One region of the Ferrimonas sp. YIN67 genome, then DNA from elsewhere that is predicted to be linked to it. Evidence: predicted binding sites of a transcription regulator. Region 1 holds the regulator's gene; each other region holds the start of a gene.
The links. The regulator LexA, encoded in region 1, represses DNA repair genes until DNA is damaged. The targets are predictions, from matches to a motif close to TACTGTATNNNNATACAGTA.

Region 1 (8,079 bases):
CGTGTTGATGCATGGTTTCACTCTCCTTATCCACGCCCCATCGCCTGCTCGGTGATGTTATAGAGCGTGTAAGACAAGGTCAGGGTTCGGATCGACTCTGGCAACTCGGGATCCACATAGAACACCAACCCCATTTCGGTTTCTTCACCCGCTTCAAGTGGCTGATTATTGAAGCAGAAGCACTCAATCTTAGAAAAATAGAGGGCGCCCTGGCCCGGGCTGACTGAAGGGATCGCCTGACCCACGGTATCCTCGTCGGAGCGGTTATGGGCCAGAAACGCCACCTGATGGGTTTCGCCAGGATGGACCTGGATTTTTTCCACCTTAGGCTCAAACTCCCAGGGCATATCACCGCGGACATAGGTGACAAACTCCACGGTGACGGTTCGGGCCGGATCTACGGTCTCGCTGGCTGTGGCTGCCTGGGATGAGGTTTTACCGTTGATCCCCGTGATATCGCAGAACACGTCATAGAGGGGAACCAAGGCAAAACCAAAACCGAACATGCCCAGCACCACCAGCAACAAGGTGGTGATCAGTCGCTTGTTTGCCGCCGCTTTATGGCTCATTTCAAACCCCCTACTTCACCACGGGAGGGGTATCAAAAGTGTGTAACGGGGCTGGCGAGGGAACGGTCCACTCCAACCCTTCTGCCCCATCCCAGGGCTTGGCCTCCGCCTTCTCCCCGCCCCGAACGCATTTGATCACGAGCGCCAGGAAGATCAACTGGGACAAACCAAACAGGAAACCACCGACGGAGACCACCTGGTTGATGTCGGCAAACTGCAGAGCATAATCCGGGATCCGCCGCGGCATACCCGCCAGACCCAGGAAGTGCATGGGAAAGAACAGGATATTGACCGAGATGATGGAACACCAGAAGTGCCATTTCGCTAAGGATTCGGAATACATGTGACCGGTCCACTTGGGCAGCCAGTAGTAGGCACCCGCCATGATGGAAAATACCGCCCCGGTCACCAGGACATAGTGGAAATGGGCAACGACAAAGTAAGTATCGTGGTACTGGAAATCGATGGGGGTCATCGCCAACATCAGTCCGGAGAGGCCCCCTATGGTGAACAATACGATAAAAGCCAGCGCAAACAGCATGGGGGCTTCGAAGCTGATCGCTCCCCGCCACATGGTGGCGACCCAGTTGAACACCTTCACCCCGGTCGGCACAGAGATCAGCATGGTGCAGTACATAAAGAACAGCTCCGCCGCCACCGGCATGCCCGTCGTAAACATATGATGGGCCCATACCAGGAAGGAAAGACCAGCGATGGAAGCCGTGGCATACACCATGGAGGCGTAGCCGAACAGTTTCTTACGGGAGAAAGCCGGGACAATGGCGGAGATCACGCCAAATGCCGGCAGGATCATGATGTACACCTCGGGATGACCGAAGAACCAGAAGATATGCTGGAACATCACGGGATCCCCGCCCCCGGCGGCATCGAAGAAACTGGTACCAAAGTACTTATCGGTCAACACCATGGTCACTGCGCCCGCCAATACCGGCATCACGGCGATCAGGAGGAAAGCGGTGATCAGCCAGGTCCAGACAAACAATGGCAGCTTCATCCAGGTCATGCCCGGCGGTCTCAGGTTGACGATGGTGACCACCACATTGATGGCGCCCATGATGGAACTGATCCCCATGATATGAACGGAAAAGACAAACAGGGCCGTGGAATTTCCAGAGAAGGTGGTGGAAAGCGGCGCATAGAAGGTCCAGCCAAATGCCGGGCCGCCGCCCTCCATAAACAGACTGCCGATCAGCAGGGCAAAGGCAAAGGGCAGGATCCAGAAGCTCCAGTTATTCATCCTCGGCAGGGCCATGTCCGGCGCCCCAATCATCATGGGGATCATCCAGTTGGCCAGCCCGGTAAAGGCGGGCATCACGGCACCAAACACCATGATCAGGCCATGGACTGTGGTCATCTGGTTGAAGAAGTGCGGATCCACCAGCTGCAAACCGGGCTGGAACAGCTCGGCGCGGATCACCATGGCCATGGCCCCACCGACCAGGAACATGGCAAAACTGAACCAAAGGTAGAGGCTGCCGATCTCCTTATGGTTGGTGGTCAGCAGCCAGCGCATCACACCGCGAGGCTGGTCATGATGGTGATGTTCGTCATGGGTGTCGACATGGCCCAGCTGATCCCGCTGGCGCTCGGTAACGGTCGTTGTCATCGTTATTCTCCTGCTACTGGCCAGCCAAGGCATTTACATCGGCGGCCTGGATCAGATCGCCGGTATTGTTGTCGAACGCGTTGCGCTGATAGGTCACCACGGCAGCAATCTGCTCGGCGGTTAGAAGGGTGGAAAATGCGGCCATGGCAGTCCCAGGCCGACCGTCTCGCACCAACGCGATGTGTTTGCTGGCCTCTCCCAATGCCACCGTGCTGCCCTTGATCGGCGGAAACGCCCCGGGCAGGCCCAGGCCATTGGCCTGGTGGCAGGCGGCACAGCTGCCGGCGTAGATCTTCTCGCCCTCTGCCATGGCACTGGCCATGGTGAACGGGATCGGTGCAGGTTCGGGCAGGGAAACCGTATTGAGCTCCGCTTCTCCCCCTTTCACTTTGGGTGCTTCCCCCTCGTCCGACGCCGCAGGCTCACTCAAGGGATCACCGGCTACATCGGCGGCCTGGATCACCTCACCTGTGTCATTGCCAAAAGCATTGCGCTGATAGGTCACCACCGCAGCCAGTTCCTTCAGGGTCAACTGAGCGGCAAAGGCCTGCATCGCGGTACCGGGACGGCCGTTGGCCACAACATCGATATGTTTGGCGGGATCACCCAAGGCGATCGGGTTATCCTTGATGGCGGGGAACACGCCCGGCAACCCCATGCCATTGGGCTGATGACAGGCGGCACAACGACCGTTGTACACCTGCTCTCCCAGCACCATGGACTCTTCCATGGTTAAGTGTTGGGACAGGGAGGCTTGCTCAGCATCCGCCGCCGCGCCAGCGAGCCGTTTTTGTTCAGCCAGCCAGGCATCGAACTCCGCTTCTGGCAGTACCTCAACAACCACTGGCATATAGCCATGGTCTTTGCCGCACAGCTCGGCACACTGTCCCCGGTAGATCCCGGGCTCGTCGACCCGGGTCCAGGCTTCGTTGATAAATCCGGGGTTGGCGTCCTTCTTGACCGCAAAGGCAGGCACCCACCAAGAGTGGATCACATCATCTGAGGTCAGTAGGAAGCGCACTTTGCGGTTGGTGGGCAGCACCAAAGGCTTGTCGACTTCCAGCAGATAGTTCTCACCCTTTGCTGCCAGGTTATCGATCTGTTCCCTCGGGGTAGACATCAGGCTGAAGAAGCCAACCTCTTCACCAAAATACTGGTAGTGCCACTTCCACTGGGAGCCGGTGATCTGAATGGTCAGATCCGCATCGCTGGGATCTTCCATTGCGATCAGGGTGCTGGTGGCGGGTACGGCCATGCCGATCAGGATCAGGAAGGGCACCACGGTCCAGGCGATCTCCACCTTGGTGCTTTCATGGAAATTGGCGGGAGTCACTCCCTTGGCTTTGCGATGATGGATCAGTGAATAGATCATCACGCCAAAGACCAGCAGGGCGATCAGGCAACAGATATAAAAAATGGTCATATGCAGGCCATAGACCCGCTGACTGATCTCGGTCACCCCAGGCGTCATATTCCAGAGCGACTCATTGGCGATGGATGGCGATACCATCAGGGCCAGGCACCAGCCCAACAGCTTGTACGTCACAGACACTTCTCCTCTGAGCATTGCTTTCGCAACGACCAGAAAGAGCTTGCACAGTACAACCTGGCTCTATGTCAGCTCCTTCCCCGAACGGGCATGGGCATACGCGTGTCCAGCTGCGCAACATCTGCCATTACAACTGCCTAAATTTGTGCAATGTTTCCGGAGTTTAAGCTACAGGCTGTGCGTTAGTTGATCAAGATCACAAAAGCACTTCGGAGTAATTATTCAGTGAACAAGATTCGGAAGGTGAAGGGTTTCCTGATTGGCGCCCTGGATCAGAAATGCAGGACAATAGGCACGCTTCTGTACGAGCTGTAAACGCCGTCCATCCCGCTCATCTATTTTTGGCAACCAAGCAAAGGCCACGGCACAGGTCCCCCCCAGCATGGCCTGCTCCAGTGCCCACAGCGCCTCCACATCATCACTGCAGCGCACACGAAGGACACGGCGGGCATCGATCCCGGCCTGGGCCAGCAAGGAAAGCCAATTGTCGGCCGGAGGGTTGATCAGGACTATCCAGCCAGCCTGTTCGGCCAGTTCGCGCAAAGCAGGCATCAAGGCCCCGAGGACATTGACGCCCGCTCCGGGTGAACAGCAGGTCGACTGGGCGGTGGACCAGGGCCGGCGGGTGCCTTGCCAAAGGCCAGGATGATTGTGCGGCGTTCCCTGCTGCGTTTTCATTATTGCCAGTCTCCGTTTCTGACGACGCCTACGGCCAAGCCCTCAATGGTAAGGGGGATCTCTGCCAAATCGACGACAATCGGTTCATATTCTTCATTTTCGGCGTGAAGATAAACGACGTTACCCTGTTTTTGAAAGCGCTTCACCGTCACTTCATCATCGCCCACCCGGGCCACTACAACCTGGCCATTACGGGCCTCTCGGGTCTGGTGGACGGCCAGCAGATCACCATCGAGGATACCAATCTCCTTCATGGAGTCTCCGCGCACCCTCAGCAGATAGTTGGCCTCGGGACGAAACAGGGTGGGATCCATCTGATAGTGGGATTCCACATGCTCCTGCGCCAGGATGGGCTCACCAGCGGCGACCCGACCAATCAGCGGCAAACCCAGTTGCTCTGGCTCAGGCTCGTTATAAAGGACCCGGATCCCCCGGGAAGTGCCGGGTACGATCTCAATATAGCCTTTGCGTGCCAGCGCCTTGAGGTGCTCTTCCGCCGCATTGGCACTGCGAAAGCCCAGCTGACGAGCGATCTCCGCCCGGGTTGGCGGCATTCCGGTGTCCAGCATGTGCTGGCGAACAAGGTTAAACACCTGTTCCTGGCGAGGCGTCAACGGCTTCATGGCGATCCCTGTGTATTCGTACAGTATTGATACTGTAATCATATACAGGTAGCTGGTGATTTCAACAGCAATCTGTTGTGGATGAGGAAAAACTTCGAGGAAACTGGTCCGATGATGACGGCAGAGTGGACAAAATACAGCCACTCTTTGCGAAGCACTTGCCGCTCTGAGAGTCAGATAGCTGCCTGCCTAGCGCTTTGGGTGTACACTCTGCGCAACTCATTCAATATCCCAGAGAAGCAACCCTCGTGAGCAACACAATCCTAAACCACTGGCAGCGACCGGTCAGTTGGATGCAAAAGCTGATGGTGAAGAGCAAGCCGATCCCGGAACGGCCGATTACCGAGTTGGATCTCGATCTCAGTCGACCCATCGTTTATGTCCTTCCAAACGACTCTTTCTCCGACCGTCTGGCACTGCATGAGTGTTGCCTCAAACTCGGTCTGCCCAGCCCGTTCGAGCCTCTAGAGCTCAAGGGAGAGATCTTCGAACGCCTGGTGGCATTGGAAGGAACCACGCCCCTGTTCGGACAGGGTAATGGCACCGACTTCAAGGCCCGTTTCGAGCGTCTGCTGCAACTTCATCGGGATCACGAGGAACTGGACGTTCAGGTCGTGCCGGTCAGCCTATTGTGGGGCCGAAACCCCGGTAAAGAGGAGAGTGTCAGTGCCACGCTGCTCAACAAGAACAATCCAACCTGGCTGCGTAAAACCCTGATCCTCTCCGTCCTGGGCCGGGATAACTTTATCCGCTTCTCCCGCGCCGTTTCTCTGCGTTATATGGCAAACAATCATGGTACCGACGGCACCATCGCCAGCAAGCTGGCGCGAGTCGCACGGGTCCACTTCGGCCGCCAGCGCACCGTCGCTACGGGGCCACGCCTGCCGGACCGTCAAGCCCTCTTCCATGCCCTGCTTGCCGCCCCGGCCATCAAGAGCGCCATCGCCGACGAAGCCAAGAGCAAGAAGATCTCCGAAGAGAAAGCCCGTCAGCGAGCGCGGGAATACCTGGACGAGATCGCGGCCGACTACTCGGACAGCCTGTTCCGGATTGGGGATCGCGTCCTCACCTGGTTATGGAACAAACTCTACCGCGGGATCAACGTACGAGGTGCCGAGCAGGTCCGCCAGCTATCCCAGGATGGCCACGAGATCGTCTTCGTGCCTTGCCACCGCAGCCATATGGACTACCTGCTACTCTCCTACGTGATCTATCGTCAGGGTATGGTCCCACCGCATATCGCGGCCGGGGTTAACCTGAACTTCTGGCCGGCCGGTCCCATCTTCCGCCGGGGTGGTGCCTTTTTTATCCGCCGCTCTTTCCGGGGCAATAAGCTGTACTCCACCGTCTTCCGCGAATACCTGGATCAGCTGTTCAAGCGGGGTTACTCGGTGGAATACTTCACCGAAGGCGGGCGTTCCCGTACCGGCCGCCTGCTGCCGCCCAAGACCGGCATGATCGCCATGACCGTCAACTCCGTCCTGCGCGGCCTCGAGCGCCCGGTCACCCTGGTCCCTGTCTACCTGGGCTACGACCACGTGATGGAGGTTGCCTCCTACCATAAGGAGCTCGCCGGCAAGAAAAAGGAAAAAGAGAGCGCCTGGCAGGTATTCTCCGCCATCCGTAAGCTGCGTAATTACGGCCAGGGTTATGTGAACTTCGGCCAGGCCATCACCATCCACCAGTTCCTCAATGAAGCCCACCCCCAATGGCGCGAAGAGAGTAACCCGGATGAGGGCAAACAACCTTGGCTGACACCAGCAGTCAATCAACTGGCCAACCAGTTGATGTGCAACATCAATGATGCCGCAGCGGCTTCCGCCATGACCCTGACCTCCAGCATCCTGCTGGCCACCGAGCAACACGCCATGGAGCGTGGTGCACTGGAAAGACAGCTGGATCTCTATCTGGATCTGCTCCGCGCCGTCCCCTATACCCCTCACACGACGGTACCGGAAGGGGATGGCAAGGCGGTACTGCAGCAGGTGCTGGATCTCAACAAGTTCCAACTGGCAACCGACCATATGGGCGAGATCGTCAGCATTGCCGATGGGTCTGCGGTGACCATGACCTACTACCGTAATAACAGCCTCCATCTGATGGTACTGCCCGCCCTGATCGCCGCCCTGCTGCTGCGCCGTGGCTGCCAGACCGAGTCCCAGCTGATCGATCAGATCCAGGCGATCTACCCCCTGCTGCAAGCTGAGTTGTTTATGGGGCTGGATCAGGCCAACGTAGCCCGTCAGGTCCAGGGGCTGATCAACGAGCTGGTGCGCCATGAACTGCTGGAGGTGTGTGAGCAGGGTCTGAAACCTCGCCAGAGTCGCCGTGCCGAGCTCTGCAACCTGGCGGATCTGATCCAGGAAACCGCACAGCGCTACGCCATCGTCCTGTCGCGACTGCAGCAGGAACCGACCATTGAGCGGGCAGCCCTGGAGAAGGACAGCACCGCCCTGGCAGAGCGCATGTCACGCCTTCACGGGATCAGCGCACCTGAGTTCTTCGACAAGAAGGTCTTTGCCACCCTGACCTCACGGCTCAAGGAGCTGGGGCTATTGGGGGAGGAGGCCGATACCGATCGCGTCAATGAACTGTGCGAGATCGTGGTCCCCCTGCTGACCACCACGGTACAAAATACCCTGGCACAATCCCGCTAAGGGACAGGCTCAAAACAAAAAGGGCGGCAACGCCCTTTTTTTGATCCCGCTCCACAGTCACTGAAATAGACTCAAATGATGAAACCGACCCATTGCAACCATGTGCTGCGTCTCAAAGACCAACGCTTAGCTGTGGCACAACGCCCCTTCAATGCTCGCGGTGCCACGGTCGCGCGATGCCCACGCTGCCTGATCGCCGAGGCCCACTGCTGTTGCCAATGGGCACGCCCCGGCAGCAGCTCGATGCACTTCGTCCTGCTGATGCATCACAAGGAGCCGATGAAGCCCACCAACACAGGTCGCCTGATCGCCGAGATCCTGCCCGATACCCAGGCATTTTGCTGGGATCGAACCGAGCCGGAACCGGCCCTGTTGG
Region 2 (8,079 bases), on a different contig from region 1:
ATACGGAATCGATTCATTAGGAAAGGATGGTCGCGCCAGGGCAGGGGAATGATCACGACATGGCCTATCTGGATCTCGTCGACCGGAATATGCACTTTCTCTTTCTGCATAAAATGCCAGCAGGTTGGAAACTCTGCTGGCATTTTAACTGCTTTGTGAAAGAAAAATAAGCCTTTATTTACGAGTTAGTAACTCCACCAGCAGTTCGTCACGACTCCAGAGCTGGTGTGCGATTTCACTCCCGCGCTCGTCTTGGAGCATAAAGCTGGGGTCCTCTGCATAATCTTCGGCTTTGTCCAGCTCCATCATCGGGGCAGAAAGGAAGTAGTCCTGGGACTGCTGAGCATCGAAGGCCAGTACCTGGATCTCGCTGCGAACGAAGTGGTGTTGTTCTGTGTTGGGAATAAACAGCTCGTCATACCGGACGGTGAGTACCTGGGTACCCTGCATCAGTGGAAGGCGATCTTCATAGCTTTCCACCGGATTGCCATTGACCGTCAGGATCTGCACGTTGTCGGCCGGAACGAGATCGCCACCTTGAGTGGCAAAAGTGAGCAGGGTTAGCGAAATGAAAATAAGCGATTTCATGGTGACGGGCTCCTTTGGCTGCACTGTCCAGGCAATAGACCGGCCTAAGGTGCCCTTTCATTCACTTTTTATCGTAACCGTTAGCGGGTATAACCAAGGCGATGCGAGCGCCGCCCAACGGGGAGTCATCGATCTCCAGTGTTCCGCCGTAGCTGCGGCTGAGGGCATGACACACCGCCAGGCCAATTCCTTGACCGGGATGACGCTCGTCGGCCCGAACTCCGCGTTGCAGTACGAGCTGGCGTAACTCTGGCGCAATGCCTGGGCCGTCGTCTTCCACTACCAGGCTCAATTTGTTGTCGTCATCAAGGCTGACGCTGATCCGGACCAGGGAGCAGGCGAACCGATGAGCGTTATCCATGAGATTACCCAGAAATTCCATCAGGTCGTCCCCGCTCCCGGGAAAGGTGTCATCATCCTTGAGCTTCAACTGACAGTTGATGGCTTTATCGCGATAGACTTTACTCAACATCTGTTTGAGCTGGCTGGCAATGGGTTTGATGGCTACCTGTTCTTGGATCAGGCCCTGGCGTCCCATGACGGCTTTGCGCAGTTGGTACTGGATCAGTTGGTCCATCTGGCTGAGCTGATCGTACAGATCGTTGCGGTGTTGCTGAGGGTTGCCCTCGGGATCGTCCATGATGGCCTGGATTGCCGCGAGGCGGGTTTTTAGGCTGTGAGCCAGGTCTTTCATGGCATTTTGATACACTTCGCTGCGCACTTCCCCCTGTTCCAGCAGTGCGTTGAGCGCATTACCGATCCCCTCTAACTCCCTTGCCTGGGGAGCAGCCAGACGCTTACGCTTACCGGCAATCACCTCATTAAGCTGTTGGCACATCTCTTTCAAGGGCTTCATGCCCCAACGGGCACAGCTGATCAGCAAGATCAGGATCACCGGTAGGAAGATGAGCATCTTGATGGTGGTTACCCGGTTCTTGGCTTCCAGTACTTCTTTGGCTTTATTGGCGCTGCGAAAGACCACCATGGTGATCTCTCCCTGCTTGGTGTTGATCGCCACCGGGTAGACGTAAAAGGCGTCACCGCTGCCCAGTTGCACGGGCTTGGTTGGCCAGTGATCAAGGCTTGTTCCACCCTCGCCGATGAACTGTGAACATTCTCCGTTCATGCCCAGTTGGCGCAGGCGTCGCGAGACGAAAGTGAGCTGAGGACCATCACAGATGGCAAAGAGGTTGGTACCGGGCCGGAAATCATCGAGCTCCAGCCACTCTTCCGGCGCTTGATGCATTCCCTCTTGCCGGAGTTCAATGCCAATGGCCGCGAGCTGGGATGGCAGGCTCGTTCCTACGTGGCTGTAGATCTCACGTTCGTTCTCGAATCGCTGGGCGCCCGCCAGGGCCATCAGACTGAGCGTCAGTAGCAGCATGGAGGTGCCAATCACACGGCGAAAGATGGTTGGGTGCTGTCGACAGCGGTGTTTATTGGGCATCAGTTGCAGGCCTGGTTGAAACGGTAGCCTTGGCCCCGAATGGTGGCAATCGGGTTCTCCATACCGCCGCTGACCAATTTTTTACGCAACCGTGAGATCATTACTTCTACGGTGTTGGGATCCCCTTCCCGGTCTTCATAGAGGACGTCGAGGAGGCGCTGTTTGGACACGACCTGCTGATGATGGCGCATCAGGTATTCGAGGATCTGGTATTCGAATGCGGTCAGTTCCAACACTTCATTGGCCAGCACCACGCGACGACCGGTCAGGTCCAGACTGAGCTCGCCGCAGTGGATCTCGGGCTTAGTAAATCCCGCGCTTCGCCGGACTAGGGCATTCATCCGGGCTTCGAGCTCTTCAATGCGAAAGGGTTTGACGACATAGTCGTCGGCCCCGGCGTTGAGTCCCTCCACTTTGTCCTGCCAGCTGTTGCGTGCGGTAAGGATCAAGATAGGAAAAGCCTTGCCCTGCTCCCGCAGGCGACGGATCAGGGAAAGGCCACTTTCATCGGGAAGGCCGAGATCGATGACTGCCACGTCCAGTGGATAGTTGTTGGCGAGGTATTCACCTTCGGATGCGGTTTGGCTGGCCTGCACCTGATTGCCCAGATCAGTCAGGCGAACTTTCAGGTGGTGACACAGGAGCGGATCGTCCTCAATAACCAGGATCTGCATGGTGGCGTTTTTCCTTCGTGGTAGCAGGTTTATTTGGCCAATTTGTAGCAGCTATTGTGCCATAGCCCAAGTGACAGGGCCTGTATCGTCGCTGAATCAAGATGCCAACCGGGAAGATGAATGGGGTTACTGTTGTTTTATACAGTTGTTTTGGTAGGATAGCGTTAGATGGAATAACACAACAGGGGGGGCCAACATGGCGGTGGTCGTCAAATACGTGGTTGAACGCAAAGGTGAGGAAGTGATGACCTTTTCCAGTAAAGCAGAAGCCGATGCCTACGATAAGATGCTCGATATGGCGGATGGGTTGGCGGATTTTCTGGAGAAAACGTCCCTGCTGTCCGATGCACAGATAGAGGAATTGTCTCTGTATATGGCGCAGAATAAAGAGACTCTAGGTACTTTGCTGAAGGGAAAGAAGGCCAGCAAGCCGGTTGCAAAGGCTTCGAAAGTGGCCCAAGAGCAGGCCGCCTGAGGATCAGTTCGAGCGAGTCAATAAGAAAGCCCATCGTTTTGCCGATGGGCTTTCTTGATCTTGCTGGGGCCTACTCGGCCGCTTTGGCTTTGCGGCGAGGAGTGGGTGCTGGCGCTGCCGCCGGGGTTGCGGGGACGTTCAGGGCACCGGAGGCGATTTCGGCGACGGTTTCACTCAGCTTGGTGAGGTCGGCCACATTGGCTTTAACAAATTCTTCGGCCTTGTTACGAACCTCATTAGCGTAAGCGCTTTGCTGCTCGATCACTTGCATGGGGCTCTTACAGGCGGTCAGGCTCTTGCTGACATCGGCACCGCTTTTGAACAGTTCGGTCAGGTATGAGTTGCTGCGCAGCGCAATGTTGTTGGCAAATTGAACGTTAAGTTCGCTCAGTTTTACTTGATTCTCAATGGCACGCTGCAGTCCATCTTCGAACTGCTGTTTCATATCGTTGAACATAGCTAGGCTCCTTGAAAGTTAGAAAGGAATTGTGCGCCGCACAATTTCATTGTCCAATTTATGGTCAGCAGGTCCAAAGGTCAAGAAAAATTGTGCGGTGCACAAAAGTGTAAGCTGGGGGAGAATGGGTCGTGCCTTTTGATGAAAAAGGCTGTGAAGCTGTTGCGCAAGACTCTACACTGGAGGAAATCCATTTCGGCACTGCAATATGAAACTGATCAAGCGTTACCCCAACCGTCGCCTGTACGACACAGAGCGGAAAGGTTACATCACCCTGTTGGACGTACGGGGATACATCAAGGGTTATGAAGCGTTTCAGGTGGTGGATTCGAAGAGTGGGGATGACATCACTCGCCAGGTGTTGTTGCAGGTGCTCTCCGAGATGGAGAGCGAAGGGCATGCATCGGTACTTACCAACAAGTTTTTGGAAGAGATCATTCGTTTGTATGACAGTCGTATGACCGGAATGGCCGGTCAGTGGTTGGAGCAGGCGATGGTGGGCCTCCTTTCTCAGCAACAGCGCTGGCAACAGGAGCTTAAACGCATGCAGGATATGAATCCGGCTACGCTCTTCACGTCGTTTTTTACGCCGCCGGATATCGACCCCAATAAGCGTGACGATCCGGAACGCTGAACACGCGCATCCCTTTTACCCCAAATCAAGCCTCGCTCCTTAGTACCGAACGCACACCCTCCGATCAGCTGCTACAGTGAACGAATAGGGTGATAGTTTCTGATATCTAGGGAGTTTTCATGGGAAAGGCGATCCTGGTCAGTGCGGTAAAAGGGGATGTATACGTAGTCCAGCCGGATTCCACTCTCAGTCAGGTTTTGACCGGTAATGTTTTGGCCGAAGGCATGCAGCTGGTATTGGGAGATGGTGCGCAGATCAATCTGGGTACCGGTGAAGAGCCTTTGGTTATTGATGGGTGCAGTGTTTGCCGCATTGGTGAAGTGACGGAGGAGGGATCTACCCTTAGTGTGACCTCCCACCCCATAGAGCCCGGTTTTGATCTTGCGGCGTTGCAGCAACTCTTGGCTGAAGGAGGGGATCCCTCCAATGTTATGGCTCCCCCGGCGGCCACCTCGGCCAGCAGTGAGCATGGCGAAGGGGCTTGGATCGAACGTACTGGCCGAGCAACCCTGGCGGAGGCCGGATTCGACACTCAAGCGAATGGCGTGATGACGATGCCGCTGGCGACAGCTCCTTTTGTCACGGATCTCCCCGCAACAACGGAGCCGGGTGCTGGCAGCGTCATTGAAGATATTCAACCCTCGACCTCGGACCGACTGCGAGTGGTTGATCCCGATGGGATCCCCCCCACCTTTGTTCCGGCTCAGCTTCTGGGGGAGTACGGGGCATTCAACCTCGATAGCGATGGCAACTGGAGCTATACCCTCAACGCCAATGCCGATCCCCTGGCCGAGGGGGAGCAGGCCAGTGACACCTTTACCGTCACCCTGTCTGACGGCTCCACCACTCGGGTGATCATCGAGATCACAGGGACCGACGATCTGCCGGTGATCTCCAGTGGCTCAGGGAGCGTGGTGGAGGACAGCCAACCCAGTACTTCGGGGACGCTCACCGCCACGGACGTCGATAACCCGAACTTAAGCTTTGTACCCGGGAGTCAGAGTGGCGCTTATGGCGAGCTGAGCTTGGATAGCGATGGCAACTGGAGCTATACCCTCAACGCCAATGCCGATCCCCTGGCCGAGGGGGAGCAGGCCAGTGACACCTTTACCGTCACCCTGTCCGACGGCTCCACCACCCGGGTGATCATCGAGATCACAGGTACCGACGATCTGCCGGTGATCGCCAGTGGCTCGGGGAGCGTGGTGGAGGACATCCAACCCAGCACCTCGGGGACGCTTACCGCCACGGACGTCGATAACCCGAACTTAAGCTTTGTACCCGGCAGCCAGAGTGGCGCCTATGGCGATCTGGTCTTGGATAGCGATGGCAACTGGAGCTATACCCTCAACGCCAATGCCGATCCCCTGGCCGAGGGGGAGCAGGCCAGTGACACCTTTACCGTCACCCTGTCTGACGGCTCCACCACTCGGGTGATCATCGAGATCACAGGGACCGACGATCTGCCGGTGATCTCCAGTGGCTCAGGGAGCGTGGTGGAGGACAGCCAACCCAGTACTTCGGGGACGCTCACCGCCACGGACATCGATAACCCAAACTTAAGCTTTGTACCCGGCAGTCAGAGTGGCGCTTATGGCGAGCTGAGCTTGGATAGCGATGGCAACTGGAGCTATACCCTCAACGCCAGTGCCGATCCCCTGGCCGAGGGGGAGCAGGCCAGTGACACCTTTACCGTCACCCTGTCCGACGGCTCCACCACTCGGGTGATCATCGAGATCACAGGCACCGACGATCTGCCGGTGATCTCCAGTGGCTCAGGGAGCGTGGTGGAGGATAGCCAACCCAGTACCTCGGGGACGCTCACCGCCACGGACGTCGATAACCCGGCCTTAAGTTTTGTACCCGGGAGTCAGAGTGGCGCTTATGGCGAGCTGAGCTTGGATAGCGATGGCAACTGGAGCTATACCCTCAACGCCAATGCCGATCCCCTGGCCGAGGGGGAGCAGGCCAGTGACACCTTTACCGTCACCCTGTCCGATGGCTCCACCACCCGGGTGATCATCGAGATCACAGGGACCGACGATCTGCCGGTGATCTCCAGCGGCTCGGGGAGCGTGGTGGAGGACAGCCAACCCAGCACCTCGGGGACGCTCACCGCTACAGACATCGACAACCCGAACTTAAGCTTTGTGCCCGGCAGTCAGAGTGGCGCCTATGGCGAGCTGAGCTTGGATAGCGATGGCAACTGGAGCTATACCCTCAACGCCAATGCCGATCCCCTGAGCCAAGGCGAACAGGCCAGTGACACCTTTACCGTCACCCTGTCTGACGGCTCCACCACCCGGGTGATCATCGAGATCACAGGGACCGACGATCTGCCGGTGATCTCCAGCGGCTCGGGGAGCGTGGTGGAGGATAGCCAACCCAGCACCTCGGGGACGCTCACCGCTACAGACATCGACAACCCGAACTTAAGCTTTGTACCCGGGAGTCAGAGTGGCGCCTATGGCGAGCTGAGCTTGGATAGCGATGGCAACTGGAGCTATACCCTCAACGCCAGTGCCGATCCCCTGGTCGAGGGGGAGCAGGCCAGTGACACCTTTACCGTCACCCTGTCTGACGGCTCCACCACCCGGGTGATCATCGAGATCACAGGTACCGACGATCTGCCGGTGATCTCTGTTGGCCAAGACAGTGTCATCGAAGATCTCCAACCAAGTGTGTCCTGTACCTTGACGGCACATGATCCGGACAATCCCAATTTAAGTTTTATCCCCGATAACCAGAGTGGCACCTATGGCGAGCTGAGCTTGGATAGCGATGGCAACTGGAGCTATACCCTCAACGCCAATGCCGATCCCCTGGCCGAGGGGGAGCAGGCCAGTGACACCTTTACCGTCACCCTGTCTGACGGCTCCACTACTCGGGTGATCATCGAGATCACAGGCACCGACGATCTGCCGGTGATCGCCAGTGGCTCGGGGAGCGTGGTGGAGGACAGCCAACCCAGCACCTCGGGGACGCTCACCGCCACGGACGTCGATAACCCTAACTTAAGCTTTGTACCCGGGAGTCAGAGTGGCGCCTATGGCGATCTGGTCTTGGATAGCGACGGCAACTGGAGCTATACCCTAAACGCCAATGCCGATCCTTTGTCGGATGGAGAGCAAGTGAGCGACACGTTCACTGTGTCCCTGTCTGACGGGTCCACAACGACGGTGACGGTGAATATTTTGGGCAGTAGTGAGGGACCGGTGGTGATCGGCGGTGCGGTATTGTTGATGGAGCCGCTCTACCTGGACAATGTTCTGGGAGTCGATGGTACGGGGGAGGGAACGACGACGGTAACCTACCCGGATGGTACGGTGATCTCCACAGAAGATGGCCTGCTGTATTTTAGCGGGGGGCAGGGGATCGGGGTCGGTACGAATGGCCAATTTCGCATCAGTGGAGACGATGAACTGACGATCAGCTTCAAGGAGGGGTATACCTTTTCCAGCGTTGATTTGACATTAAAAAATGCCGGAAGCGAGATCATTCGTGTGGTGTTTTTCGACCAGTATGGCGACGTCATTTCGGAAGAGCTGTTTGATGTGGCGGTTTTGGCGCAAGATAACGACAATGCGTTAGACCTTATTACCCTAGGTCCTGCAAATGGTGAATTCTTTGCTTCGTTTACCATCAGTGATGCTGACAACATAGGCGATGGTTTCACACTGTTTTCCATTCAGACGCAAACACTGGCTTATCCTTTAACCCTTGAGTTCAGCCTAAGTAGCGGTGCGGATCTGGACACCCTGGATTCCGTGATCCTCTCAGGCTTGCCCGATGGAGCGGGTCTAA
Region 3 (8,079 bases), on a different contig from region 1:
TCCAAGACGGGATCACTATTCTCTAAGCGGGCATGACGCCCGCTTTTTAATTTTCATTGGGACCCTGCAGTCCATCTTTCGGTGCTGACTTGCCGCACTCCGATCGCCTAAAGGTTTACCAAACATTACCTTTACTGGCCTTGTTGCTGTACGGATGTTGTTGCGACACTGTGAGTGAATTGTGGGGTAGTTTGGCTGGGCATTAGGATGCACAGAGAGCTGACTCATTGAAGCGACAGGTCGTTTCCGCTGAGCGGCCAAAGTAACTGTGGAGCAAATCAGGATGATAGCTTGGAGAAGGGATCTCATTGCTGCGGGCATGGCGTTGTTACTCGGCCTAAGTGCCGCGACGAGCAGCGCGCAGACCCTTAACTTTAATCCCGCGTGGCAGTTTATTAAGCAGGATGTTGAGCAGGGGCAGGATCCCACATTGGATGATTCCGGATGGGACACCGTCTCGGCCCCCCATACCTTCAACGATATTGACACCTTCGATGATTGGTCCCAGCAGGGGCATGTTGGCGAGCGGGATCAATGGTCGGGACGGACCTGGTATCGCAAGCATTTCACCCCGCCTAAGGCGTGGCAGGGCAAGCAGGTCTTCATCGAGTTTGAAGCGGTTCGACAGCTGTCCAAAGTGTACCTCAATGGCGAACTACTCGGTGGCTCCGAAAACGGGTTCGTGGCGTTTGGCTTTGATCTCTCCGACAAGCTCAAGTGGGGCGAGGATAATGTCATTGCCGTGATGGCGGATAACCGCTTCGTCAAGGATGAAGAGGGCAAGGGCAGGAAATGGCACGTCTATGAAGGGGGCGCAAAACTGCCCTGGAACAATCCTCACTGGCACCCGGCCCATGGCGGGATCTACCGTAACGTTAAGTTGCATGTGAAGGAGCCGGTGCATTTAACTCTGCCCATCTATTCCAACCTAGGGACCGTCGGTACTTATACCTACGCGATTGATGCGTCACGGTCCCAGGCGACGGTGGGGGTGGAGCCGGAGATCGCCAATGCCAGTGCTAAGACAGTGGCAGTGGAGATCGTGTCGACGGTGCGGGATGCTGATGGCAGCGTCGCCCTGACTCTGAGCGAGCGCGCCAGCCTGAAACCGGGTGAAAAGCGGGTGATCCCCATGCGGGCAACATTGGCATCGCCACGACTGTGGGAGCCGGCTTACCCCCACCTCTATGAGGTGCATACCCAGGTTCTTCTCGATGGCAAGACCGTGGACGAGGGCCGCGAGCCCCTGGGCGTCCGCTGGATGACCTTTAATCCCTATACCGGCTTTTTCATCAATGATCGCTATGTGAAGCTCAGAGGCTGGGGACAAAAATCCACCAATGAGTGGCCTGGTCTGGGCGCGGCGCAACCGGATTGGATGCATTATTACACCCTGTCATTGATGGGAGAGGCCAATGGCAATATGGTGCGTTGGGGTCACACCGCCGGGGCAAAAGTGTCGCAGATCGCTGCCGATCAGCTGGGGATCATGACGCTTCAGGTCGGGGTCGATGGCGAAGAGGATGTGGAAGGACATCCTTGGGATGTGCGTAGTCAGGCCTTTCGTGATGCCATCATCTATTTCCGCAATCACCCCTCCATCATTGTCTGGGAGGGGGGCAACCGTAAGGTGAGCGAGCCCCATGTTCAGGAACTCACGGGTTGGGTGAATCAGTTTGATCCCCACGGTGGTCGTGGCTATGGTCACCGCTCACCCGATACAGTGGTCGGCAGGTACAGCAACGTCTCCATTACCATGGAGGGGGGCGGCTATCGCGAGGGGATGACGCCCATCGAGGGGGAATACAACCGGGAAGAGAGTCCCCGCCGGGTTTGGGATCGCCAGACTCCTGGCTATGAAAACTGGCATGCCAACGGCAGTTACGATCTGACCGCCGAGCAGTTTGCTCTCAACCAGGTCTGGCAATGGGATAAGGTCAGTTACCGTGCCCATGCCGGCGGTGCCAACTGGATCTTTTCCGACTCCACCAGTGGCGGTCGCGTGGACACCGAAGTGGCGCGAACCTCCGGCGAGGTGGATGGCGTGCGCCTGCCCAAGGAGGCCTACTACACCTCTCGGGTGATCTTCGCCGATGAACCGGACCTGCATCTGCTGGGCCACTGGAACTATCCCAAGGGGACGGAAAAAACCCAGTACGTGGTGTCCAATGCCGAGGAGGTCGAACTCTTTGTCAATGGGAAGTCCTTGGGTCGTGAGGGACGCACTGTCGGCACCGATGTGCACCGCAATCAACATCCGTTGATCTTCTCCTGGACCGATGTGCCCTTCGAAGCGGGTGAGGTCCTGGCCATTGCCTATAACGATGGCAAGGAAGTGGGACGGATGAGCAAGCACTCAACAGGGGAAGCGGTGGCGCTGAGGATCACGCCCATGCTGGGTCCCGATGGCTTCCTCGCCAACGGCAGTGATGTCGCCCTGTTCGACGTCGAAGCCGTGGATAAGCACGGCGAGCGCGTGCTGGTGTGGGATGGCAAGGTGGAGTTCGAACTGGATGGGCCCGGGATCTGGCGTGGTGGCTATAACAGCGGCAAGATCAAAACCATCAACCATACCTATCTGGATCTGGAGTCCGGCATCAACCGGGTTGCCGTACGCTCAACCCTGGAGAGCGGCAAGGTTACCCTTAAGGCCCGTACCAAGGGGCTAACATCGGCCACCGTCACTGTGCCAGTCGCTGATGCGGCGATCAGTAACGGGTTGACGACGCTGATGCCTTCCATTCCGGCAGCGAAACCGGTCGTGTCCTTACCGCCACCGCCGAAAGCCGATCTTGTGCTGGCGGCGCAGGACGTGCCCTTTGAGGTGGAGAGACCCGACGGGATCGTTACGGATCTCACCTATACCGGGCCCTCCAGCGCCGGGGCGGACCTGGTGAAGCCGGCGATCGGTCAACCGGCCTACAGCGATTACCCCAATCCCTTTAAGACAATCCACCCGCTGGTCGCTCAAGCCGAGCAGATCCGCTTGCCCTTCAGGGACTGGAACTACTGGGCGGCCGATGTGGCGGGCTTTGTCGTGAAGAAGGATGCCTGGGTCTATGTGGCCCATGTGGACAAGCTGCCGACGCCCAAATGGTTGGTGGATGACTATGAGAAACTCGACGCCAGCTTTTCGCTGAACCAGGGCATGGAAAATCACATCCTGTATCGGCGCCGCTTCGAGAAGAACAGTGAGGTGCTGATCCCCAGCAACCTGGATGTGTCCGCCGAGGGGCTTAAACAGATCAAGCAACGTAAAATGCATTTTCGCATGATGATGCTGTTCGTGGTCGAGGATAAAGACTCGTAGCGCAACGTTATTGCGGGATCCCATGCAAGACCAAGCAGGCTTCGGCCTGCTTTTTGCTCCCCGAAGCGTTGTGATGGCCAGTGCGTGATGGCAACAGACCCCTGGGCCCACGCCAGCTCACCACGCCTGCCCGGATCTGGTATGATCCTGTGATTAAACAGCGCCTGTGTCGACGGGGTGGGTCAATCTCCCATCGCCGGCGATCCAACGCCTTCAAACTCCCCATGTGAGCGCCTCAATGTCATTCTCCTCCCTTGGACTCTCCGATCCCATCCTGCGTGCCCTGACTCAATTGGGCTATCGACAACCAACGCCCATTCAGCAGCAGGCGATCCCCTTGGCCCTGCAGGGGAAGAACCTGATCGCCGCGGCCCAGACCGGCACCGGCAAGACCGCCGGTTTCGTCCTGCCTCTGCTGGAGCGACTCAGCGGCCGTGAGCCGGTCCGCCGGAAGCGGGTGCGGGCACTCATCCTGGTACCGACCCGGGAGCTCGCGGTCCAGATCCAGGGCAGCATCGACGCCTATGGCAGCGAACTGAGCCTCAGCTCGCTGGCCCTGTACGGTGGCGTTGAGATCCGGCCCCAGCGCGAATGCCTGAGTGAGGGGGTGGATCTGCTGGTGGCAACACCGGGGCGCTTGCTGGATATGGTGCATCGCCGCGCCCTGCACCTGGACGAAGTGGAATACCTGGTGCTGGATGAAGCGGACCGCATGCTCGACATGGGCTTTATCGACGAGATCAACGACATCGTCGATCGCCTGCCCCAGGCACGCCAGTCGATGCTGTTTTCTGCCACCCTGGGCAACAGGGTGCGGGCCCTGGCTAAGTCGGCGATTGAGCGTGCCCATGAGATCGTGATCAGCAAACGCAGCGCCTCCAAGGCGGAGATCGACCAATGGCTGGTGACCGTGGACAAGGACAAGAAGTCGGCCCTGCTCAGTCACCTGATCCTTGAGGGCCAGTGGGAGCAGACCCTGATCTTTATCGAAACCAAGCACGGCGCCGCCAAGCTGGTGAGCCAGTTGGCGAAACGCGGGATCGAGGCCGATTGCATCCACAGTGGCCGGACCCAGGCGGTCCGCGAGCAGATCCTGGCGGACTTCAAGGCTGGCAAGTTCCGCTACCTGGTGGCGACCGGTGTCGCCGCCCGGGGGATCGATATCGAGGGGTTGGCCCGGGTGGTGAATTACGATCTGCCGTACCCGGCCGATGAGTACGTCCACCGCATCGGCCGTACCGGTCGGGCGGGTGCGAAGGGGGAGGCGATCTCCCTGGTCTCCAAAGACGATTTTAAGAATCTGTGCATGATCGAGAGCCGGCTGGATCACCTGATCCCAAGAAGGGTGGTGGAGGGGTTTGAACCGAGAAAGGCAGTGCCCATCTCCATCCTGAACTACGTGCCTAAGCACAAACGGCCTGATACGGCAAAATAGCCAGGTTCAAGGAGGACTCGTGTGGGCTGGGACAAGCAGCGTCGGCCCCCGCGATGGGGTGTGGCCCTTGATCCGGCGATCTCACGGTAAGTATTGTCGGCGGCTGGGTCTCTTCGGTGGATAGCGCCGTGTTTTATTGGGATCATGGGATGACGCCCGGCGTAAAAACCGTTAGGATCGCTTTAATACTGTAAATATCGACAGTGGTTTTGCTGCCGCTGCCATCTAGGGGAGAAAGTGCGTGATTGGACGCCTGCGGGGAGTGTTGGTCGAGAAGGCCGCACCGGAAGTGCTGATAGAGTGTGGCGGCGTTGGCTATGAGATCCAGATGCCGATGTCCAGCTTCTACCAGTTGCCAGAGATCGGCGCCGAGGCAGTGATCGTGACCCACTTTGTGGTGCGTGAAGACGCGCAGCTGCTCTATGGTTTTGCCAGCCAGCAGGAACGCGCCCTGTTTCGAGAGTTGATCAAGACCAACGGCGTCGGCCCCAAGATGGCCCTGGCCATCCTGTCGGGCATGTCCGCCGAGCAGTTTGTCGATGCAGTGCAGGCGGAAAACGTCGCAGGATTGACCAAGATCCCGGGCGTGGGCAAAAAGACCGCCGAGCGCCTGGTGGTGGAGATGCGGGATCGCCTGAAGAACTTTGCCGCGCCGCTGCTGACCCCCTATGCGGATCGCCTGGCGGGCAATCCAGAGGTGGAAACGACCTTCGTGGCCGATCCGCAAGAGGACGCCATCGCTGCCCTGGTGGCCCTGGGCTATAAGGCGCCGATGGCGGCCAAGGCGATCGCCAAGGTGGCGGCGCCCGGTGCCAGCTCGGAGCAACTGATCAAAGACGCCCTCAAGGCGATGTTGTGAGGCGCGTAAATCATGATTGAAGCGGATCGTTTGGTGGCGGCCCCGGTGGAGAGCCGGGAAGAGGCGGTGATCGATCGCGCCATGCGGCCTAAGATGCTGACCGATTACACTGGGCAGGACGAGGCCAAAGCGCAGCTAGAGGTGTTTATTCAGGCCGCCCGCAATCGGGGCGAGGCGCTGGACCACCTGTTGATCTTCGGTCCGCCAGGTCTGGGCAAAACCACCCTGGCCAACATCGTCGCCAACGAGATGGGGGTTAACATCAAGTCCACCTCCGGGCCGGTCCTGGAGAAGGCGGGGGATCTGGCGGCGCTGTTGACCAACCTCGAGCCCAATGACGTCCTGTTTATCGATGAGATCCATCGGCTGAGCCCAGTGGTCGAGGAGGTGCTCTATCCGGCGATGGAGGACTATCAACTGGATATCATGATAGGTGAGGGGCCTGCGGCCCGCTCCATCAAGCTGGATCTGCCGCCTTTTACCCTGGTGGGTGCAACCACCCGTGCCGGCGCACTGACTTCGCCCCTGCGGGCCCGTTTCGGCATTCCGATGCGGCTGGAGTTTTACAATGTGAAGGATCTCACCGGTATCGTACAGCGCAGCGCCGAGGTGCTGGGACTGGAGATGGCACCGGCCGGTGCGGTGGAGATCGCCCGGCGTAGCCGAGGCACACCCAGGATCGCCAACCGCTTGCTGCGTCGAGTGCGGGATTTTGCCGAGGTGAAGTTCGATGGCAGGATCACCGCAGAGGTGGCGTCGGCGGCGCTGGATCTGCTGGACGTGGACAAGGAGGGGTTCGACTACCTGGATCGCAAGATGCTGACCACCATCATAGAGAAGTTCTCCGGTGGCCCTGTGGGGCTGGAGAACCTGGCGGCCGCCATCGGAGAGGAGCGGGAAACCATTGAGGATGTACTGGAACCCTACTTGATCCAGCAGGGTTTTTTGCAGCGCACCCCGAGGGGGCGAATGGCCACGGATCGGGCCTATCTGCATTTTGGTTCTGTCCGACCGGAATAGCGATTGACCGAAATAGCCCCAGCCCCTGAGCTGGGGCTTTTGTTAAGGGAAGATACACGGTGGATCCAGCGCATCTGGACTAAGTTCAAGTCTGTCTCGAGCACTGCGAGATCTGGAGGTGGACGATGTCAAAGACGGTTTTGGAGTCTGGGTTTAATACCCAACAGAGGGTGTTCGTCGGGTACACGCTCGCTGTGTTGGTCGATTTGACGGTGCTGAACCTGTTTGAGGAGTATTGGGATTACGTCAGTATCGACTCATTCACGATATCACTGGCAGCAGCTATCCTGCTTCAGGTGTTATTAAAGGCTGCAATCGGCCTGGAGCACCGATTAGCCGACCACTTTAAGAGCAAACCCGGTACGGCCCCAAAAATCTATCGAGCCGTGTCAACCTACCTGATCTTGGTTGGTTCTAAGATCGTCATGTTGGAAGCGATCAACCTCTTGTTCGGTGACAAGGTGATCTTCAGCGGACCCCTAAACGGTATCGTGGCTTTTTTTGCCGTGATCTTTGTGATTCTGATCACCGAGGTAATTATCGGGCGCATTTATCTGGCGTTATCTGATAAACCCGTGGCAGGAGAAACCAGTAAGTCCGCTTAATTTCAATCTGTTGTGTTACTTTCATTGCGAGTGATAGGTATCTCAAGGTCGAGAATTTAATCGGGGGCAGCTCGGTATGCTTGCGAGACTAATTGGCTGAATGCGCCCGAAGCCCGTTATGTATCGAGTTGGGATCGTTTGTGCCAAAGCTGCTGTGTGGCCCTTGCTCAGGGAGCACGCGTTAGTCGAAGGGGGACTCAGGATCCCTGTTGACCGTCATAGTACCGATCCAAGGCCGCAGGGGAGCCGTGGTGATCAGACCGGTTCTGTGTAAGAAGTTTTTTTCCTGGAGCTCTGGTGGAACAGACGAGTGACCACGGGCCTTGGCAATCCTTTGGTCCCGCAGTGATAGAGGTAAAGATCACGCCGTCCATCGACGGCGTTATCTATTTTGCGAGATAGTGCCAGCTGGCCAGGCCAAGGAAGTGGATCAGGACGATGCCGTATAGCACCGCCATATAGGACAGCTTGCGGATCTTGTGGCGAAACACGCGAGCCGCGATAAAGGCGCCGGGCCAGCCGCCGAACAGTTCAAACAGGTGAAGCGTCTTTTCCGGGATCCGGCGGCGCTGGGTGAGGGCGAAGCGTTTATCCAAACCAAACAGCAGCAAGGTGAGCATGCTCATCGCGGCATACAGGGGCAACCAACCCAGTGGCCCCTGAAGCATCAGCAACAGCACCCAGATCAGTGCCAGTAAAAAGCCGACCATGCTCAGTCGCCTACGCCTTCGCTGGCCTGGCTGCGCTGGATCAGTTCGATTTTGTAACCATCGGGATCTTCCACAAAGGCGATGTGGGTCGAGCCCCCCAGCACAGGTCCCGGCTCACGGCTGATGGTGCCGCCAGCCGC
Region 4 (8,079 bases), on a different contig from region 1:
TGCCACTTCAAGGCCGAGAGACAACGGAAAACTCATGTCAAAGCACTTCCATACCATTGGCCTGATTGGCAAACCCAACCATGCCGGCGCCAACCAGACCATCACAAGCTTGCTGCACTGGCTGCAAGATCAAGGATACGAAGTCCTGATAGAGCAGCGGGTAGCCCGTCAGTTGCCGCCCCACCACGCCGAAACCCTGACCCTCAACGAGTTGGGCGAACGCTGCGATCTGGCCATCGTAGTGGGCGGGGATGGCAACATGCTCGGTGCCGCACGGGTCCTGTCCCGCTATGACGTCGCGGTGATCGGCGTCAACCGAGGCAACCTGGGCTTTCTAACTGACCTGCCTCCCGAGGGATTCGAGGCACCATTGGCTAAGGTGCTCGAAGGGGAATTTGACACCGAGCATCGCTTCCTGCTCCAGGCCGAAGTGTATCGTCATGGTGCCCTCAAAGCCTCCAACAGCGCAGTTAACGAAGCCGTATTGCACCCGGGACGGGTCGCTAACATGATTGAGTTCGAGGTGTATATCGACGGACAATTCATGTACAGCCAGCGGGCCGACGGCATGATTGTCTCCACCCCGACAGGCTCGACGGCCTATGCATTGTCTGCCGGTGGCGCGATCCTCACGCCCAACCTCAATGCCAATATCCTGGTGCCCATGTTCCCCCACTCCCTGTCTGGCCGTCCCATTGTTGTCGATGGCAACAGTGAGGTGAAACTGATCGCATCGCCGGATATGGCCGACCGTCCCCTGGAGGTCAGCTGTGATGGTCACGTTACCCTGTCGGCCCAGCCCGGGGATGAGATCATCATACGAAAGGCCGACCATGCTCTTCGACTGATCCACCCCAAGGGGCGCAACTACTTCGAAGTGCTGCGCAGTAAGCTGGGGTGGGGAAGTAAGCTGTTTTAGCCGACTTCGGTGGCGCTCGGTAGGTTAGCTTAGCGACGCAGTCACGTAAGCCGACAAAACGCCCGGTTTGATCTCCCCCTACCCGGCAGGTTACGCTCGCTTCGCAGCTAACCTGCCCTACGAGACTCCCTATCCGAACTGCCACTCTGTCGATTGCCGGTGACGCAGAAACGGACCGGACGGCCCATTCGCTGGCACAGTGGTGGCCCACCCACACCTTCCACCGCGACTTCTGGCGCCCTAGCCTCATCAACGCCTCCCATATCAGTGCGAACCCAGCCGGGACACGGATTTAACTTTGATATCAAGATCTACCATCACGGTGGCCTTCACCCGAGTCAGCGCAGTCAGCTCCGCCTTGGCGATCCAATAAGTCGCGCTCTTGCCCCTCCTTCCCTGCAGTGTCCCATAACCGGAAACAGCAATGACCTCCCGGCCATAGCCCAGCTTCATCATGCCAGGCAGCACCGCCCGGCACAGGTAGATTGGCCCGTACAGGTTGGTCCCTATGGGTTGTGCAACATGGAATCATCCAACTCAAACAGCGTCAGTGAGGCATCCACAAATACGCGGCATTATTGATCAGCGGCTCCATAGGGCGGTGGGCCTTAATGATCTGTGCCAACGCCGTATCCAGCCAAGTTGACGAACGCACATCCAACACCCAGCCCCCCGAATGGACCATCCGTTTCAATCGCTCAGCCCCCTGAACGGCTGAATCTCGACAATGGGCTGCACAGATCACCATCATGCGCCGATGCGCCAGTTGCTGACTGACATGCAGTCAGTTCCACGATTTGCCCGGTGACCAGGGCGATGCGTTGTGGCGGACTCATGCCACGCTCCTCACAGATCCCGCGCCCATCCAAAAATTTTCACCCATCACACTTTACTGCGCACTTTTTCCACATATACTGTACCCACATACAGTGTTTATCTATACAGTATTTTAGCCACAGGGATGCACCATGCTCACACAACTGACGGTCAGTAACTTCGCCATCGTTAAGTTTTTGGAGTTGGAGTTTCACTCCGGGATGACCACCATCACAGGTGAGACCGGCGCCGGAAAATCCATCGCCATTGATGCCCTGGGACTCTGCCTCGGTAGCCGGGGAGAAGCCAGCATGGTGCGACCGGGAGCTGAGCGGACTGAACTGTCTGCACGCTTTGATCTCGAAGCCATTCCGCTGGCACGTCAATGGCTCAAGGAGAATGCGCTTGAGGATGAAGAGGAGTGCATCCTGCGACGGGCCATCAGCAGTGAAGGGCGCTCCCGCGCCTGGATCAATGGCCATCCGGTTCCCCTGGCCCAGCTAAAAACACTTGGGGAACTCCTGATCAGCATCCATGGCCAACATGCCCATCACAGCATGCTGCATCCGGATGTCCAGCTAAGCCTGCTTGACCAGTACGCCGGTCACCAACGCCTGTTAGACCACTGCCGCCGAGCCTACCAGCAATGGAAAGATCTCGATCACGCCATTCGCCGACTGCAACAAGATCAAGAGCAGCGCCGGGCCCGAGCTCAGTTGCTGGAGTACCAGGTCCAGGAGCTGGACGAGTTCAACCTGCAGCCCGGCGAATTTGAACAGATTGAGGCGGAACACAAGCGGCTGGCCAACTGCGGTAACCTGCTGGAGCAAAGCCAACGTGCCCTCTTCCTGCTCAGCGAAGGGGACGATGCATCGGTGCAAAGCCTGCTGCAGCAAGCGATCAACGAAGTCGAAGCCCTTCATGGCGACGATCCAGCCATGGGCAACGTCCTCACCATGCTCCACGACGGCCTGATCCAGGTTCAGGAGAGCAGCAGCGAGCTGGATAGCTACCGCAGCACACTGGAGATGGATCCCCAACGCTTTACCGAGTTGGAGCAGCGCCTCTCTCGAGCCATGACCCTGGCGCGCAAACATATGGTGGCGCCAGCAGAGCTGGCGATGCACCACCAGCAGCTGGTCGATGAACTTAGCCAGATCGCCGGGGACGACAGTCAGCTTGAGCAGCTTCAGCTCGAACGAGAGCACGCCAGGGAGCAGGCTGCTGAGCAGGCACTGCGTCTGCACAAGAGCCGTTGCCGCTATGCCCGGGAACTGGATAAGCTGGTTACGGCCAATATGAAAGAGCTGGCCATGCCCCACGCCAAGTTCACCATCGAGGTGGAGCATCACCCCCAAAGCCTCAGCCCTGAAGGAGCGGACAAGGTGCAATATCTGGTCTGCACCAACCCGGGCCAGCCCATGCAGCCCATCGCCAAGAGTGCCTCTGGTGGTGAACTCTCCCGCATCGGCCTGGCCATCCAGGTGATCACTGCCCGTAAAGTGGCAACACCGACCCTGATCTTCGATGAGGTGGACGTGGGGATCTCCGGCCCTACCGCTGCCGTTGTCGGGAGAATGCTGCGCCAGCTAGGCCAGTCGACTCAGGTATTTTGCGTGACTCACCTACCCCAGGTCGCTGGCAATGGTCATAACCATATGTTTGTCTCCAAGCAAAGCCAGGGCCGCAGCACCGAAACCCAAATGACGCCTCTGCTTGGGGAAGCGCGGATCCAAGAACTAGCTCGCCTGCTCGGTGGTGATACCATCACCGAAAACACCCTTGCCAATGCATGCGAACTGCTTGTTCAGTAAGTCTAAAGTCCCATATCCCAGGACCGGCTCCTTCACTAGTCTCAGGGACTTGAATGAGCAATGCCCGAAACCACGGTGAGGGCATTGCCTGACTCCCAGAGGAGAGGCCTATGTTAACCAGTAGACTTCCGGGCATCGGCAAGCTGCCTGACAACCAGCAGCAACTGCTCAACCACCTGTCTGAAATAGGCCACAGTAAGGCTGTGCTCCTGTGTACCCAACAAAACCAACTTGCCGAAAATCGCCTGACAAGCACCTTGCATACACTGGACTTTGATGTCGTTTCACTGCCGATCTTGCCTGCCAACTGTGGCGCCGAACATATCGAAATGGTCGTGACGGCCTACCGTCAGCAAGGCTGTGACCTGCTGATCAGTCAGGGAATCTCCCACGGGCACCAGTGCATACGGGCAGCTGCCATGCTGCTGAGCCGAACCGGAATAGAGAGCGAAGTGGCATGCCTTCACCTCCCACACGACAACCACAAAGATCCGGTTTTCGAGGTGCACCACACTCCCAACCTGACCGGGCAAACGGCTCAGCTACTGCAGTCGAGGTCTCCCCGAGACAACGTCCTTGACGCCATCCAATGCCTGGTCCTGGCCCTCACCCCTCTCTTTCAGCCCCACTGCTCTATCGTTAGCGAGGCATTGGCACTCCGGGCCTTGGGGATGGCAACAAGCTACCTGCTTTCCAGTCCCAGTTCCCGACAACAACTGACCGCACGGGAGCAACTGCTACACGCAACCCAGCTTGCTCAGTTCGCGGCGCATCAACGCCGAGAGCAGACATTCACGCCACCGACCGAGCCTGTCGGTTTTTGTGTCGGGCATCCTAAAGCCCCGCTGTCAATCCTACTTCTGCTCCCCAAACTGGCCCGTCTCCCCAGGCATCAACTCAAAGGGATCGCCAAAGCGATGGCTATCAAGGAGCCCACTGCTGATGCCATTCAAAACCGAGTTGATCAACTGTTAGAGTTTAATCAATTACCTAGCAACCTTGAGCAAGTCAGCGTCAACCAGCCCACCGGCGCTGTACCAGCCTAGTACACTCTCCTTTGGCTGCGCTCCGACTCAGCCAAAAGGCAACTCAAACTCAAGCCTGATCGCAAAAACCAGTGCTCTTACGGGGCTCGCAGCAGACTCCAACGATCCGTGGTCACGATTGACCAGATCTGCAGGGCATTGGAAAGTAAGAGGTAAGCGAATGTGCAGAGCGGTAAGAGAAACGGGGAACCCTCGGCCTTTTTTTACGTCCAACGCTTAGGTTATGATGCGCCTCTACGACAAAGGTACTAAGAGAACACAATGAAGCCGATCCGCTCACTGGCCCTTGCCACTGCTCTCACCGCCGCCCTCTCCGGCTGCTCTGTTTTTGACTGGATGGTGTACAAGATTGACATCCCCCAAGGCAACTTTATCGAGCAGGTGCAAGTCGACAAGCTGCGTATCGGCATGAACCGTGAGCAGGTGGAGTTCGTTTTAGGTCGACCGGTATTGAGAGACAGCTTCGCATCCGACACTTGGAGCTACGTCTATCAATTCAAGAATGGCCGCACTAACGAGCTAACCAGTAAAAAGCTGATCGTTACCTTCCACGATGATGTGGTAAGCCGTGTTGAGGGTGACTACGAACTGAGTGAGCAGTTCTACACTCCCTTGAGTGCGAGCCGTCCCTAAATAGGCTTCTTAAGTACAGAAAAAACGCAGCCCAAAGGCTGCGTTTTTTACTCTTTCGAACGGAGGGGGTTGGGCCTTCCCCCGGTCACCTTATCGGCACGACCCGCCAACTTAGCTTGCTCGGCTCTGCGTTTTCGCACCTCTCGTGGGTCGGCCAGCAATGGCCGGTAGATCTCGACTCTGTCTCCTGACTGCACCGACTCAGTGAGCTTGACGGTGCGGCTGAAGATCCCCACTTTCTGTTTCGTTAAATCGATCTCAGGAAAACGCTCCAGCACTCCGGAGTGCTCAATAACCTGCTCCACCGTCGTGCCTTCTGACACAAACAACGTTTTCAAAAAAACTTTGTCCGGCAGAGCATACACGAGCTCAACCTGGCAGTTCTCAGCCACGATAAACCTCCTTCGCACGCTCGGAAAACGACTGCACCATGGAGTGAGCCAGTTCGTTAAACACCTTACCAAACGCTTTCTCCGCCAGCCCATTGGAGAATTCAAACTCCAGCGCCAGTTCCACCTTACAGGCGTCGTCCCGAAGCGGAGTAAAACGCCAGATCCCCTGCAAGCGGCTAAACGGTCCCTCTTTCAGACGCATTCTTATGGTGCTGTTGGCTTCCAGTGTATTTTCCGTAGTAAAGGTCTGAGCGATCCCCACCTTGCGTACAGAGACCGAAGCCACCATCTTCTGTTCGCATCGATGATGTACCTCACTACCAACACAGCCGGGTAGGAATTGTGGATAGGCTGCCACATCATTGATCAGCGCATACATCTGTGCCGCACTAAAGCGCACCAGTGCGCTGCGGTTAAACTCAGGCATTGATGCCCTCCCATGATCACGAATGCACTATTTTGCCATACGAGAGACGATACCAAAATGGTACAAGCCAGGTATAATGCTCCGCCTATGGCTAAGAAAAACGCAAAGAAATCCCAGTCCACTTCCTCCACCATCGCGCTGAACAAAAAAGCGAAGCACGAATACAAGTTTTTGGAGAAGCTTGAGGCGGGTCTTTCCCTGCAAGGCTGGGAAGTCAAATCCATGCGGGCAGGTAAAGTAAACCTGACCGACACCTATGTCATCATCCAACGGGGTGAGGCCTACCTAGTGGCCTGTAACATCACTCCATTGAATACGGCGTCCACCCACGTCGTATGCGAACCGATGCGACCACGCAAACTGTTGCTCAAGCGCAAAGAGCTGGATCGTCTGATCGGCCAGGTTGAGCAAAAAGGTCTGACTCTGGTACCGGTCGCCCTGTACTGGAGCAAGTCCTTCGCCAAGCTGGAGATCGCCCTGGCCCAGGGTAAACAGCAGCACGACAAACGTCAGGACAGCAAAGAGCGTGACTGGCAGCGTGAAAAAGCCCGCGTAATGAAGGGATCCATGCGCTAACCGCTGTGGATTTGTACAGGCAACCTTGCCTTTAGGGTCATTTGCTGGTAGCCTGTTTCTCGTACTTGGGGTCGATTTAGGATTCGACGGGATATTTGAAACCCTAGGAGCATGCCGTGGGGCGGTTGGCCACGTAAAAAGCCGCAAAAAAATAGTCGCAAACGACGAAAACTACGCACTAGCAGCCTAATAAGCTGTGTAGTGCCTACCTCCGAAGCCCCGCTTACTGGCTGAAGATCATAGGTAGTCAAACCCTGTAAGATCGCGTGGACCCTTTGTCCGTAGGGAAAGCGTTAAAACTAATCGGACTCACCCGATAGAACCCTGTCTCTGGGGGTCTTGAAAGGTTAAATAAATCAGTGACTAAGCATGTAGTGCCGACGGCGTAGATGTTTCGGACGCGGGTTCAAATCCCGCCGACTCCACCAAACGCGTTTGATAAAGCCCATCTGAGTTAACCACTTAGATGGGCTTTGTTGTATCTGGCTTCCGTCAACAACCTAGCTGTCACCCTGGTGCACTAATACCAGTCGCACTAAGTATTTAATCTGTTCAGAAGCACACAGCGGTGCAGGATCTAGGCGTGATGATGAAGGAATGGTGGGCCCCTTTTGAGTCATCACAACAACGAGCCTGTGCCGCTGAGCACTTCCCAAAGGGCTGACGTAAAAAGGCTTTATGCTGCGTTAGCCAATCTCACTTTAGAGCCACTAGAGTTTCGCTTGACTGCCTTGCCTAAAGCCTTTTTCCTGTCAGCTGAATGACTAAATACTTAATGTGATTGGTATAAATAGTCCACCATCTCATTGAGTGTTCTGACTTTTTGATAATCGGCATCGGGTATGCTGATCCCGGTTTGCCGCTTGATCGCTACTATCAGGTGGACAAAATCCATCGAGTCCAGATCCAGCGCTTCACACAGATCCTCCGCCTCAGGTACCTCTTGTGCGCCGATCTCCGGGGCAATCTTGGTCAACTCCTCGATCACTATCTGCTTTAACCGCTGGTGCTCCATAGTGCCTCCGGTTGCTGTAATCGCTTGTCTAACGCCTGGAGAAAACGTGCACCATAGTGCCCGTCGCTGACCCTGTGATCCGCCGATAAGGTGGCGGTGATCAAACTATGGATCTGCACGGCTCCATCCACCACGACGGGCTGCTGCCTGGATCGTCCAAAGCCCAGGATGGCGACTTGAGGCGGAAAGATCACCCCCCAGACGGCATCACACCCCCGCTCCCCCAGGCTGGTAACACTGATGCTAGCCCCAATGAGATCCGAAGCCCGTAGCGCGCCACGTTTTGCTCGGCCAGTGACCTGTTCAAGCGCCTGCATCATCTCGATGGCGGACAGGCTCTGGGCCTGCTGAACAACCGGCATCATCAGTCCTCCCCCCCGCAGCTGCACGGCATTGGCCAGGTTCACGCCCGCTTGCTGTACGAATCTCTCCTGAAAATGG

Region 2: the regulator LexA is predicted to act here: its motif matches at 2,837-2,856, upstream of AC2D8U_RS06850 (YebG family protein).
Region 3: the regulator LexA is predicted to act here: its motif matches at 4,932-4,951, upstream of ruvA (Holliday junction branch migration protein RuvA).
Region 4: the regulator LexA is predicted to act here: its motif matches at 1,832-1,851, upstream of recN (DNA repair protein RecN).

What each region holds. Positions count from the first base shown of each region.
Region 1 covers NZ_JBXVVJ010000009.1:165,628-173,706, reverse strand. Annotated here, with positions in the region: gene AC2D8U_RS17660 (cytochrome c oxidase subunit 3) at 1-13, opposite strand, end outside; gene AC2D8U_RS17655 (cytochrome c oxidase assembly protein) at 27-569, opposite strand; gene ctaD (cytochrome c oxidase subunit I) at 580-2,196, opposite strand; gene coxB (cytochrome c oxidase subunit II) at 2,210-3,706, opposite strand; gene AC2D8U_RS17640 (SulA-like leucine-rich domain-containing protein) at 3,968-4,423, opposite strand; gene lexA (transcriptional repressor LexA) at 4,423-5,046, opposite strand; gene plsB (glycerol-3-phosphate 1-O-acyltransferase PlsB) at 5,295-7,703, shown strand; gene AC2D8U_RS17625 (tRNA-uridine aminocarboxypropyltransferase) at 7,782-8,079, shown strand, end outside.
Region 2 covers NZ_JBXVVJ010000002.1:726,642-734,720, reverse strand. Annotated here, with positions in the region: gene AC2D8U_RS06870 (HD-GYP domain-containing protein) at 1-143, opposite strand, end outside; gene AC2D8U_RS06865 (DUF2057 family protein) at 175-588, opposite strand; gene AC2D8U_RS06860 (ATP-binding protein) at 650-2,035, opposite strand; gene AC2D8U_RS06855 (response regulator) at 2,035-2,709, opposite strand; gene AC2D8U_RS06850 (YebG family protein) at 2,906-3,184, shown strand; gene AC2D8U_RS06845 (phasin family protein) at 3,255-3,641, opposite strand; gene phaR (polyhydroxyalkanoate synthesis repressor PhaR) at 3,850-4,275, shown strand; gene AC2D8U_RS06835 (retention module-containing protein) at 4,395-8,079, shown strand, end outside.
Region 3 covers NZ_JBXVVJ010000002.1:212,094-220,172, forward strand. Annotated here, with positions in the region: gene AC2D8U_RS04640 (glycoside hydrolase family 2 protein) at 284-3,310, shown strand; gene AC2D8U_RS04645 (DEAD/DEAH box helicase) at 3,549-4,745, shown strand; gene ruvA (Holliday junction branch migration protein RuvA) at 4,987-5,604, shown strand; gene ruvB (Holliday junction branch migration DNA helicase RuvB) at 5,617-6,624, shown strand; gene AC2D8U_RS04660 (hypothetical protein) at 6,750-7,229, shown strand; gene AC2D8U_RS04665 (DUF1294 domain-containing protein) at 7,616-7,939, opposite strand; gene gloA (lactoylglutathione lyase) at 7,942-8,079, opposite strand, start outside.
Region 4 covers NZ_JBXVVJ010000003.1:253,374-261,452, forward strand. Annotated here, with positions in the region: gene nadK (NAD(+) kinase) at 35-919, shown strand; gene AC2D8U_RS08325 (SDR family oxidoreductase) at 1,184-1,429, opposite strand; gene recN (DNA repair protein RecN) at 1,888-3,549, shown strand; gene AC2D8U_RS08335 (hypothetical protein) at 3,660-4,595, shown strand; gene AC2D8U_RS08340 (outer membrane protein assembly factor BamE) at 4,857-5,228, shown strand; gene AC2D8U_RS08345 (RnfH family protein) at 5,276-5,620, opposite strand; gene AC2D8U_RS08350 (SRPBCC family protein) at 5,613-6,047, opposite strand; gene smpB (SsrA-binding protein SmpB) at 6,135-6,623, shown strand; RNA gene ssrA (transfer-messenger RNA) at 6,691-7,051, shown strand; gene AC2D8U_RS08365 (acyl carrier protein) at 7,396-7,638, opposite strand; gene AC2D8U_RS08370 (dihydrolipoamide acetyltransferase family protein) at 7,620-8,079, opposite strand, start outside.